One region of the Thalassotalea hakodatensis genome, then DNA from elsewhere that is predicted to be linked to it. Evidence: riboswitches for the same ligand, from Rfam matches in the RefSeq annotation. Region 1 holds a riboswitch; each other region holds the start of a gene.
The links. A riboswitch is a leader RNA that binds a small molecule or an ion and turns the genes downstream of it on or off. The one in region 1 is predicted to bind cobalamin.
Positions count from the first base shown of each region.

Region 2: another riboswitch for cobalamin. It lies ahead of QUE72_RS02950 (ABC transporter ATP-binding protein); the one in region 1 lies ahead of QUE72_RS13005 (hypothetical protein).
Region 3: another riboswitch for cobalamin. It lies ahead of QUE72_RS02995 (TonB-dependent receptor domain-containing protein); the one in region 1 lies ahead of QUE72_RS13005 (hypothetical protein).

Region 1 is NZ_AP027365.1:2,938,428-2,942,720, forward strand. It holds gene QUE72_RS12990 (CobD/CbiB family cobalamin biosynthesis protein) at 1-65, opposite strand, end outside; gene QUE72_RS12995 (histidine phosphatase family protein) at 65-652, opposite strand; gene QUE72_RS13000 (cobyrinate a,c-diamide synthase) at 667-2,094, opposite strand; gene QUE72_RS13005 (hypothetical protein) at 2,100-2,705, opposite strand; cobalamin riboswitch at 2,883-3,121, opposite strand; gene QUE72_RS13010 (trypsin-like serine protease) at 3,539-4,293, shown strand, end outside.
Region 2 is NZ_AP027365.1:682,643-686,935, forward strand. It holds gene QUE72_RS02940 (GMC family oxidoreductase) at 1-1,361, shown strand, start outside; gene QUE72_RS02945 (gluconate 2-dehydrogenase subunit 3 family protein) at 1,363-2,076, shown strand; cobalamin riboswitch at 2,214-2,419, shown strand; gene QUE72_RS02950 (ABC transporter ATP-binding protein) at 2,507-3,277, shown strand; gene QUE72_RS02955 (FecCD family ABC transporter permease) at 3,277-4,266, shown strand; gene cobT (nicotinate-nucleotide--dimethylbenzimidazole phosphoribosyltransferase) at 4,266-4,293, shown strand, end outside.
Region 3 is NZ_AP027365.1:691,197-695,489, forward strand. It holds gene QUE72_RS02980 (cobyric acid synthase) at 1-293, shown strand, start outside; gene cobO (cob(I)yrinic acid a,c-diamide adenosyltransferase) at 286-888, shown strand; gene QUE72_RS02990 (cobalamin-binding protein) at 894-1,727, shown strand; cobalamin riboswitch at 1,795-1,951, shown strand; gene QUE72_RS02995 (TonB-dependent receptor domain-containing protein) at 1,988-3,832, shown strand; gene QUE72_RS03000 (hypothetical protein) at 4,049-4,293, shown strand, end outside.

The DNA.
Region 1 (4,293 bases):
AACGTTAGTGAGACACTAAACGGATGAAATAGTGTGTCAACAGTCGTTAACCATTCAGCCATCATTATTCACTTTCTATGTAAAAATATGGTGGCTCGGTGTGATGAGCAAGCTTGAGCATACAACCATTTTGAAATTGCTCATAAGCATTGGCCTTTGACACTTTACCTAATCCAGCTAAAAAGCACCTGAGTGCTTCCCCATGAAAAATGACCAATATTTTAGCGCCACTATAGTGTTTAGCTACCTGATGAAGTTTCCGTTGAATCCTCTCACTACATGCAATAGCGCTTTCTCCACCGTGAGAAGAAAGCTTACTGAATTGTTGCAATATTTCATCATAATCAGGATGTAAAGCCACTTCTTCAACACGTTGCCCTTGCCATAAACCTAAGTTTCGTTCAATTAAATCAGATTCGACTTGATAAGGTCTGTTCAGTATCTTTTGACAAATTTTTGCTGTAGCCTGTGCTCGCCCAAGCGGCGACGAATAAATTATATCAATATTATTCATCTTTACTTGCTGAGCTAGTTGATGTGATTGCCACTGACCTAACTCAGTTAAAGCACTATCTAAATGCCCTTGAAAACGCATTGCTTTATTCCAATACGTTTCACCATGTCGTGCTAAAAAAAATACCGTTTTTATCATTATAAAACTATTTTCTATACATCTTTAACATTACCACCAATATCACTCGTCTTACTAAAAAATTGTAATGCTAGTTGCGGGTTACTAGGAAAATACCAGTGCATGTAAGACGCAAGAATATTGTTGCTCCGATATACAAACTCCCCTGCTCGCTCACTGGGATGATGAATAGTTTGACACCAAGGTTCAAGACTTACCTCTGCACAAGAATAATGAAAACTATGACCACGCATAACATTATTTTGTAATGTGCCACCAGGCTGCAAAGGTAACTCAACCCATTGCGAACCAATTGCTGCGAGCTTATCTTGCATTTTCGCTTTACCCGGCATTACATCTGCCATTGTGTAAGTTTGACCTTTGAGATCTGTCAGTTGTTCTAAAAGATACAGCATCCCGCCACATTCAGCGAGAATAGGCTTGCCACTTGTTGCAAAGCATTTCACATCATGAATGAATAATGTATTGTTCATCAATTGCTCAGCATATAGTTCAGGGTAGCCCCCTGGAACATACAAAATATCACCACTTGGCAATCGCTTATCTTCAAGTGCTGAACAAAAAACAATTTCGGCACCCGCTTGCTGTAAAAAAGCTATATTGGCAGCATAAATAAAACTAAAGGCATGGTCTTTGATTATAACAACAGTTGTTCCAACCAAAGCACCTTTAATAAGATCATATTGACTATTATTTTCTATGTTATAAAAATCAACTTTAGCAGGTAAATCTGTTAACTTTGTATCCGCTATATGGTCAGCCGCTTTATCTAATTGCTGATCAATACCACTAAGTTCTTTCGCTTGTACTAACCCTAAATGACGTTCGGGAAGCGTAATCAACTTATCAGTGGGTAACCGCCCATAAAAGCGATATTCCCCAGACAGGTTTTCTGCTAACAATTCAGCGTGTCTATCGCTATTTACGCGATTTGCGATGACTCCAGCAAAGGGCAATTCAGGCCGGTAATTTGCTAAACCATGAGTGACTGCCGCAAAGGTTTGTGCCATTGCTTTTGCATCAATCACACCAAGTACAGGGATATTAAAATAGGTTGCTAAATCGGCACTGCTTGGTGTGCCGTCAAATAACCCCATAACGCCTTCAATTAAAATTAGATCTGACTGTAAAGCGGCTCGATAAAGTAATTCTTGGCAGCCCTGTTCACCAACGAGCCATAAGTCTAATTGATAAACAAGTTCACCGCTGGCCTGTCGTAAAATCATCGGGTCTATAAAATCTGGCCCCACTTTAAACACTGTAACCTTACGCCCTTGATTACGGTGATAACGTGCTAACGCCGCAGTAACAGTAGTTTTACCACTGCCGGAATGAGGAGCCGCGATAATTAATGCTGAGCAACTGACCTTAGCACCCTTATTATCACTAGAATTTGTTTGAAAGAGCGGTGTTTGTTTATCGAGCTTTACTTTTTTCGTCATTATAGCTATGCCCTTTTATTGTCTATTACTGCTATAGACTTTTCAGTAAAGAAATGACGAATAATAACATCTATGATAAGTGCGCATATCACGTAAACCATAGGGTTAGAAAGATAGCGTAAGTAATACTTATCAACACGGGTTGCGTATTCAGCCCACGATAAATCAGTAAATTTACCGGATAACGTATAATAACTACCATTGGAGATAAAAAATGCAATTGTGCTTGCGATGAATAACCCCAACGCAACCTTAAGTACGTTATTGAATAAAGAGCCTTCTTGCCATTTTGGCTTTGTATAGTAGCCAACCATAAACATGACACCATAACTTAGCACCAATGCAGGGTAAGAAGTGGTGATGCAGTCACCAAATTGTCCTCGGAAATAAGATGAACCAAGATCGATGCCTACGGTTAAAAGATAAAAGAACCAAAAAACACTAATGTTACGTAGGTACATACCCGCTAAGAAAAAAATTGCAATTGAGGCGCTTGGCAGATGATTTAAACTAGAAAAATGATGCGTGCGGGTAGCAAGCATAAGTAAAATTAGGGTAATAAATATCCCAATGAATAAACTCTTCGAATAAGTGGTATTAACTGATTTCATAACATTCCCGTTATTGAAAATTAAGTTTCACGGTGTTTGAAATCAAAGTTGAGAATGGGTGAAGCAATTTAACGTTGAGGGTGATTAACATCTACGTTAAATACAGTGTTACGTAAGATGCATATTTATTTACGTATTATCAACACCATTTACAGCCCTGAATACCGCCCACCGCAGTTGTCGAGTATCATTTAGGCCGGTCTCCGGACTCCTGTTCATCGCGTTTGCAACACCTTCCCATATTCACGAATCTTACGTAATGAATCGTTGCTAAATACAGTGGTTTTTGTTGCTGCTCACAGTTACCGTTGCGGGGGCAGTACTGGGTTCTCACCAGTTTCACGTTTCACCTTCAATGGGTAATATTCATTCGGTATGATATATACATTGAAGACACCTAAATCAGCGCAAATACTACGTGATAGCAAGGCTTTGTTCAATAGTTAATAGGTTAAAACGTAAGTAATTATTCAGGTATTTCATACTAACAAAAGCAATAATATGTTCGCGTTATTACTTTGGTTAATTTAATACGTTGAGCACAAAAGACGTTCAGAACAAGATTTTCTGTTACCCCAATAAGAACACTTTCATTAAACTCATTTGCTCCTACTGTAATAAAAATCTTACAACATATTGTAACCAATATTTTACATAAAATTTTAATACTTATTTATCAACGTATTAACTAACAATAAAATAATGAAGGTTATTTGTGTCAATAATGTTGCGCAAATTATAATCACAGATACTATCTAAGATACACTTTGTTACATATTTGTTAACTGTAGCGGTCAAGGTGTTTCAATTACAACGATAAGAAGGAACAAAAAATGTATCAGAGACAAAGTTCGTTAAACCGACAATTGGCCAAAGCTGCAGTTGGTTTAACACTAACAACGGGGTTATTAAGCAGCCCTCTTTACGCACAGACATTAGATGATGTTACCCCCCATGTTGTCGGTGGCACAGAAACTATTCCTTATTCTCGCCCTTATCAAGTAGCCTTGCTAATGAGCGGTCAACAAGGGTGTGGCGGCACACTAATAAGTCCTAATTGGGTGTTAACTGCAGCACATTGTTTAGATAGAGCGTCAACGAGTAACCTCACCGTAAGGGTTGGCGCACATCGACGCAATGGAGGCGATGGTCAGGTGATCCGAGTTAGCCAAATTATCGTGCATGAATATTGGCGTGGTGCAGGCAGTATAGTCTCAGGCTATGATATAGGCGTTTTACGTCTAGCCAGCCCAGCTTCACAGGAACCAGCATTGTTACCAACGCTGGAAATAGAACAACAGTATGCGAGTATTGGCGATTATCCAGTCGTATCTGGCTGGGGATTAACCTACAACCGTGGCACTCCTAGTGAAGTATTGCGTGAGGCACCATTGCCTGTTATTACCAATAGCCAGTGTAGCAGTCAGTTAAATTCAAATATTCCTTCTTCCGTCATTTGCGGTGGTGGTGAAGGTGGCAGATCAGCCTGTAATGGCGACAGTGGTGGGCCATATGCCGTGAGTGCTAACGGTAATTTTTACAACATCGGTACGGTGAGTTGGGGCAAAAGCTGTAGTGGAGCATCAGT
Region 2 (4,293 bases), 2.0 Mb from region 1:
GGGGGCGGTATTCATTACGTTTTAGTGAACATGATTTTAAAGGTAAATCACGCGACGGATTGGGCGCTGATTGGCCAATTGAATACTCGGATTTAGCACCTTGGTATGATAAAACAGAATACTTAGTTGGGGTATGCGGCACCAATACTGGGTTAGATGATATGCCAGATTCATCTGACGGTGTACTTCAACCTCCGCCCAAACCAAGAGTGCCTGAATTGTTAATTGCTGCCGCGGCAAAAAAATTAGGCATACCAACCGCGCCAATGCATCGAGCGGTATTAACACGTGCTAAAGATGATAGACAAGCGTGTTTTTATGCTACTCCGTGCGGTCGTGGTTGTTCTATTGGCGCAGCGTTTCAAACCACAACTTCATTAATTCCTATGGCGAAAGCAACAGGTAATTTAGAGGTTGTTACTGATGCAATGGTTAAGAATGTGACAGTTGATCAACACGGTAAAGTAACCGGTGTTTGTTATGTTGATAAAAAAACAAAGACTGAAACATGCTTAACCGCTAATGTCGTTATTTTAGCAGCAAGTGCCTGTGAATCAGCACGTATTATGCTCAACTCCAAAAGTAAGCATCACCCAAGTGGCTTGGCTAATTCAAGTGGCCAGCTAGGGCGTAATATTATGGACTCAACAGGCACTGGCTTAGGAGCCTATATTCCCGCTTTAGCTGGAAGACCAAGGTATAATGAGGATGGTCATACTGCTAATCATTTATTTATTCCTTGGTGGGGGCACAAAGCACAAGAAAAAGGCGAACTTGATTTCCCAAGAGGCTATCACTTTGAAATTGGCAGTGGTTTTGGTCAGCCAGGTTCTGGTGTAAGTTCAGGGTTGCAAGGTTACGGTAAGGCATTAAAGCAACAGGTAAGAGACAAATATGGCTCGTCGGTTTATTTGAGCTTGCGGGGTGAAATGTTGCCAAATGAACATTGTTACATGGAAATTGACGATAACGTTAAAGACAAATGGGGAATTCCCGTTGCCAAGTTTCATTGGAAGTGGTCAAAACATGAATTGAATCAAGTGGCTCATGGTTTAAAAACCGCAAAAGAAATATTAGAAACCATGGGAGCAACGTTTGACTATCCATTGCCTTCTGCTGAAAAAGCTATTTTGAAAGGTGGACAAATAATTCATGAGGTAGGCGCGACAAGAATGGGCGATTCGCCCAAAGATTCTGTGACAAACCAATGGGGACAAACGTGGGATTGCGATAACTTATTTGTCATGGACGCCGGTGTATTTGCGTCAAATCCACACAAAAACTGTACATTAACCATCATGACATTAGCGATGCGAAATGCAACGTGGCTTTCTGAGCAAATGAACAAAGGGGCGCTTTAAGATGACTAGCAAATACCAAGTAAAACTCAGTCGTCGAGAATCATTAAAATGGGTTGGTGCATTGTCTGCTAGCACGTTAATTCCTAATAGTGTTAGTGCGCTCACTATAGCTGCTGAAAAAAATACTGGGAAAGGGCACTGGCCCAAGCTAACGTTGTCGCCCATTAATGCTAAAGGTTACGGTAAAGATCCAAATTTACTGATCCCGCCTAAATCACCGTGGCCGAAAACCTTGACAGCAGAGCAATTAACCCTTGTTGCGGTATTAGCCGATATTATTGTGCCACGAGAAGGTACAGTGCCTTCAGGTAGCGAAGTTGGCGTGCCTGATGTGGTGGATGAATGGGTTAGTGCACCTTATACTCGGCAGCAGCACGATCGATTAACGATTTTATCAGCGTTAACGTGGATAGATGACGAAGCTCAATTGAGGTTTGAACAATCGTTTGTTAATTTAACCGAACAAAAGCGCCTACAAATTATTGATGATATCGCGTTTGAACGAGAAGATAACGATAACGCGTTTATGCGTATAATTCCTGCTTTTGCACGTTTTAGATCGTTAGTGCTAGCGGCTTTCTATTCTAGCCCCGCAGGCATGAAAGACATTGGATATATGGGTAACGTACCTATTATGGGGGATTACCCAGGACCAACGGAAGAAGCCATGACACACTTAGCACAGGTGGTTAAACAATTAGGGTTATCTCTTTAAATTTTCTACACTATATTTAACAAAGTTCTGTTTCTTAATTTATGCAGTCAGTTACTCTACTGGCTGCATAATTATCTATACAGTGTTATAGACGTCTATACATCTAGTTTCTGGCGTTCATTTAGATACTATGCTAGAGTAGCCGAAATTTTTACGGTGCCTATTTAATTTACGATTATAATTCGTTGATAATAAAGGCTTAAAAGGGAATGTGGTGTAAGTCCACAACTGTTCCCGCAACTGTATTTAGGGCTGAATTTCAGAACCACTGGTATACCACTGGGAAGGTGAAATTTGGGTGATCCCTAAGAGTCAGGAGACCTGCCATGAAAATACATTACTAACTGTGCGGGTAACATAGTTGAGTTATTACACAGCATTGCTATTAATAACCTAATTTTCCGCACATCTATTTAAAGGTATAGGTGTTTTGTTACATTTAAGCGCGGAAAATTTAGTATGGTCTGTAGACAGTAAACTAATTCTTAATGGGATTGATTTTACCGCGAACCTCGGCGAAACGATTGGTATTTTAGGCCCCAATGGCGCAGGTAAAACTTCTTTTTTAAAATGTCTCTATCGAGAACATATTCCGCAATCAGGTAACGTCACCTTATCAGAAACGGCGCTAGCTGCATTTAATCGTCGCGAAATAGCGCGAAAAATTTCAGTGGTTAGCCAACACCGTGAAGCGGTATTTAATTTATCAGTGCTTGATGTGGTAAAAATGGGCTTGATACCACATAAACAGTACTTTGATCTTAACACCCAAGCAGACTATCAATTATTGCATCAAGCCATCGAACAAGTAGATCTTAAAAATAAAAAACACCAAGCTTTCAATACACTTTCAGGTGGTGAACAACAACGTTGCTTTATTGCACGTGCGATTGTGCAACAACCTGAAATATTAATTATGGATGAACCCACTAACCATTTAGACATTTTCTATCAGCATCAAATTTTATCTATTGTTAAAGCGCTTGATTTAACCTTGGTGATGAGCATTCATGATCTCAATCTAGCAGCCCTATATTGTGATCGCATTATGTTGATGTCAGAAGGAACCGTGTTAGCGTTTGATACCCCTGAAAAGGTCTTGAAAGAAAATCTGCTAGAGCAGGTATTTAAAATTCCATGCGTAGTTGATAACAATCCAATAACCGGAAAGCTGCGGGTTACCTTTGGGGGGCAAGGCTAATGGATACTCGGCTGCCTTTTATACCTGGTTTATTGGTATTGGTCATTTTAGTGTTGTTGTCATTGTTATTATCAATGGGCTTTGGTACCACGGAAATTGGCTTCTCCCAAGTTTGGCAATGTGTAAGTGCGCAATGCCAACAACCAATTTATCAAACTATTTTACTGGATATTCGATTGCCTAGAGTGCTTATGGGCTTTTTAGCGGGTTTTGCTTTAGCTGGCGCTGGGGCGTTAATGCAAAATGTGACTCGTAACCCGTTAGCTGATCCTTATCTTTTTGGTATTGTTGCTGGTGCTGGTCTAGGGGCCACTATTTCAAGCTTATTACCTGAATATTTACAAGCATTTTCATTACCATTAGCCGCCTTCATAGGTGCACTTTCTGCTGTGTTTATTGTCATGACTATTCTGATGAATAATAACTGGCGTCGAGTTGAACATTTATTGTTAGCAGGCGTGGCGGTATCTTTCTTATTGAGCGCCGTTACCAGTTTTATCTTGTATTTCGGTGAAGCGTTTGAAGCTAATCGGGTGATTTTTTGGATGATGGGATCACTAGCACGCGCTAATTATGACGCTATTGCTCTTATTGCACCTATCATTTTTATATGTACCTTTATTACCTTGATGTTTTCAAGACAATTAGATGCGTTGTTATTGAGCGACGAAGGGGCAAGAACGCTCGGTGTCAATGTTGATGTAGTTCGAGTACTTTCACTGTGCATTTGTGCTGCAATGACGGCGGTTGTTGTCGCTTACTGTGGTGGAATTGGTTTTGTCGGATTAATGATACCGCATATCGTAAGACCATTTTTTGGTTTTACCCTAGCGAAACTCATGCTGTGTGCAGGCTTAGTTGGAGGCTGCTTCTTAATTTGGGTTGACGTAATCTCTCGAACTATTTTACCAGGGCAAGAATTACCTATTGGTGTGATCACTTCTGTGATTGGTAGCGTGTTTTTTCTATTTTTAATGAGAAGAATGTAATGATAACGAATGTCCCTGTATTAACGC
Region 3 (4,293 bases), 2.0 Mb from region 1:
GTGAAACAACCTATTTAGCCGATTTACCCCCCTTGATGACAATAGAAGGTAACGCACAAGGCGTTATAAGCGATGATCAACAAATCGCTGGTGGTTATTTACATGGCATTTGGGATAGTAAAAATGCCATCGAACAACTTGCTTCATGGTGCCAAGTGACAATTTCAGCAGCAACATCATTAGAAGATATACAAGAACACGCCATAGAACGATTAGCCGACACATGCGAGCAATACCTCGCATTAGATAAAATAGAAAACGCATTAACCCATTGGAGACAGCACCATGAATGAACAAGACAAACAAGATAAACATAAAGCACGTCAACAAAAACTAAAAGAAAAAGTAGACGCACGTATTGCCGCAGCTCAAGACGATAAAGGTTTATTATTGGTAATAACAGGCAATGGCAAAGGAAAGTCTACCTCTGGTTTTGGCATGATAACTCGTAGCGTTGGCCATGGATTAACTGCTGCTGTATGCCAATTTATTAAAGGCACTTGGGAGTGTGGAGAGCGCAATTTGTTAGAGAAATCGGGCGTACCGTTTTATGTCATGAAAACAGGCTTCACTTGGGAAACTCAAAATAAAGAAGCTGATATGGCGGCTGCTGAAAAAGTGTGGCAAGAGGCTAAAAAATTGCTAGCAGACCCTAGCATTCAAACTATTTTGCTAGATGAATTAACCTATATGCTGAGTTATCGATACCTTGATATTGATGAAGTGCTTGATGCCATCGCTAACAGGCCTGAAGGTCAACATGTCATTGTAACAGGCAGAGCTGCACATCGCCGATTAACTGAAATGGCTGATACTGTTTCTGAAGTGCAATCTCAAAAGCATGCCTTTGAAGCTGGAATTAAAGTACAAAAAGGGATTGATTGGTGATCCTTATGGCAAAGTATGTTTTTACATTGCTTTGGTTTATCAGTGTGGCAAGTATTGCCAATACGCTAGATAAACCGGCTCAGCGAATCATTGCGCTAGCACCTCATATTGTTGAAAACCTTTATCAAATAGGTGCAGGGGATCGTATCATCGGTACTACCGATCATGCTGATTTTCCAGAACAAGCCAAAAGTATTCCTCGTATCGGTAATTATGCCGCATTAAGCATTGAAAAAGTGCTGGCGACAAACCCTGATCTTATTATTGCTTGGAAAACGGGTAATCCAAGTGAAGATTTAGCCCGGCTAGCTTCGTTCGGTATTCCAATCGTGTATTCAAATCCGCTTGCGCTTGAAGATGTAGCACAAGAGTTAAGAGATTTAGGACAATGGACAGGTTTAACTAAAATTGCCAATGAAAAAGCAGATGCTTACCTGGCGGATTTAGCAAAGGTTCGAGCTGATTATCAAGGCGCTGAACCGATTTCGGTTTTTTATGAACTATGGCCTAGACCGTTAACGACAATTGCAAAAAATGCGTGGTTACAACAACAAATAAAGGTGTGCGGGGCAACGAACCCTTTTGTTGATAGCAAAACAGATTACCCGCAAATAAATATTGAGCAAGTGATTATAAAATCACCTGAAATAATTATTCAGCCAACGTCTCATGGCCATCAATCTCCAGATAAGATTGATTGGCAACAATGGTCAGAAATACCCGCGGTAAAACATAATGCGTTTATTCACCCTAACGCCGATATGTTGTACCGCATGACATCGCGCTCTATTAAGGAATTAGCATCGCTTTGTCGGTTGATTGATAAGCATCGACAATAGTTTTAATGGAATTACTACGCAATTGTTGGGTATTCGACAGTTGCTTTCGAACCTCTGACGTTGTCGTCAGAATAATACAAATTTAGGCACTTAGTCACAAACTGAGTAACAAGGGAAACAAGTGAAACTCTTGTGCTGCCCCCGCAACGGTAAATTGACGATACAAAGTACTCTTACTTTTATTGTCAAGAAGCCCGGAGACCGGCCTAAATTTTTAACTTAGTTTTACTTGTGCGGTGGGCGCAGGTGGCGAGGAAAACATGAAACATAAACTTATCGCAGCTTCAGTATCAGCTGCACTTTCACTCTCATCAACATCGTTTGCAGAAACGTCTGGCTATCAAACAGATGAACAAATTTTAGTAACAGCAAACCGTGTGGCTACTAAAGCTGAAGATGTATTGGTTTCACAGGTGGTGATAACCCGAGCTGAGATTGAAAAAATTCAGGCTAAATCTGTGTTGGACTTATTAGCGACGGTATCAGGTATTGATATTTCAGCTAATGGTGGCAAAGGCCAGAACTCTTCTGTGTATATGCGTGGTAGTAATTCGGATCACACCTTAGTGCTATTAAACGGCGTACGAATTGGTTCAGCAACTTTAGGATCAACTAATTTAAATGAAATTGCCCCTGAATTAATCGAACGTATTGAAGTAATAAAAGGTCCTCGTGCTGCACTTTGGGGCTCAGATGCCATTGGTGGCGTGATACAAATTTTCACGCGTAAAGTGAATGGCGGTGACCACTTTGCCAATGCAACTTTCGGTAGTGATAACTACCAAAAATACAGCGCAGGTATTGGCATCGAACACGGTGATGGCTCTACCAGTATTAGTGTGAGCCATGAAGAAAGTGATGGTTTTGATGTCAAAGATGACAGCGAAACAGATGACGATGGTTTCAGTTATGACTCAATCGCCATAAATGGCCAACAACAAGTGAGCAAAGCTTTGGCTTTAACTTGGCTCGCACAAGTTGAACAAGGTGAAACAGAATACGATAGTAGTTACCAAAACAAGTCAGATGTTAACAACTACGTATGGAATCTTGGTGCTGTTTATTCTTCAAAAATCAATGGGTATAAAAACAAGACTCAACTATCTGTAGGCCAAAGTCGAACATCTAATATTAATTATGGAAACTCTTTTACAAAACAAGATGGCAGTGTTTTTGATACCCGTCGTAGTCAGTTTTCATTGATAAATCATACTGAACTTACCCGTCACTGGAAGTTAAATATTGGTGCTGATTTATATGATGAAAGTGTGCGTGGTACAAGTGAATTTAATGAGAATCAACGCGATATATCAGGTTATTTTGCTCATACTGTCTATAATCAAGATGCGTTTACTTATGAACTAGCTGCTCGTTATGATGATGTTGAAGATGTTGATTCTGAAACCACTTATAATGCCAGTGTAGGTTATCAAATAAGTGAAGCTACGCGTATGGTTTTATCAACAGGAACGGGTTTTAAAGCACCAACCTTTAATGATTTATACTACCCATTAAATTGGGGGTCTATGGGTAATGAAAACTTAGTATCAGAAACATCTGACTCAGTCGAGTTTAATATAATCAGCCAATTTGGCAGTGTAGCTGCTTCTTTCAATCTACACCAAACAGATGTTGAAAATTTAATACTGTGGGATGGTGCGATAAATAATGACGGCATAAAAATGCCAGGTAACGTTGATAAAGTTGAAATTCAAGGTGCTGAATTAGGTTTGAGTTACCCAGCAAGCCACGGTACACACGAATTTAATGTGAGTTATGTAGAAGCTGAAGATGTTGCTACAAATGAGCAACTTATTCGTCGAGCTAAAGAATTTGCCAATTATAAATTCAGTACTGATATTGCTGACGCAGATGTTTACCTTGAATGGCAATATAAAGGTAAAAGATACGATAATGTATGGGGTGTGGGCAAAGTTAAACTAGATAGCTATCAATTGATTAACATAGGTACTAGTTATGCTGTCACAGATAAGTTTAACGTTGAAGCGAAAATAAACAATGCGTTTAATGAGCAATACAACACGATAAACGGTTATTTCTCTCAAGAGAGAAAGGTATATTTAGGGATTAGTTATCAGAATTAATTAATATCTGTTTTTTACAGGTTTAGTTTTTACTGAATAACACCATGAAGTATGAAAATGCCAGCTTGCTTTAACGCTGGCATTTTAGTGAAAAAGGGTCAAAAACAACAGATATGGAGTGCAGCCTAATTAATGTAACTTTATGTTCTTGTTAAGGTTAAAGGCTAGTGATATGCTCAAAGCTATGATGCTCTACTGACCTAAGAAAGATAAAAAATGAGCAAAGAAATTATCATCAAAACCGTATCACCGCTTTATATCCCGTTAAGTGTCACCATTGGGGTTGATCAATCTAGCACTCAGTACCTTGAACTTATCCAAGGCATTGCAGCGAGTAATGAACATTGCCGTGCGTTTAACCAACCAGATGTTGAGCACGACTATAATACTATTGATAGCGATGCCAGAGATATTAGAATATTAACTTGGCACAATGCGTCAATTTCACCTGTTGTGCTGCA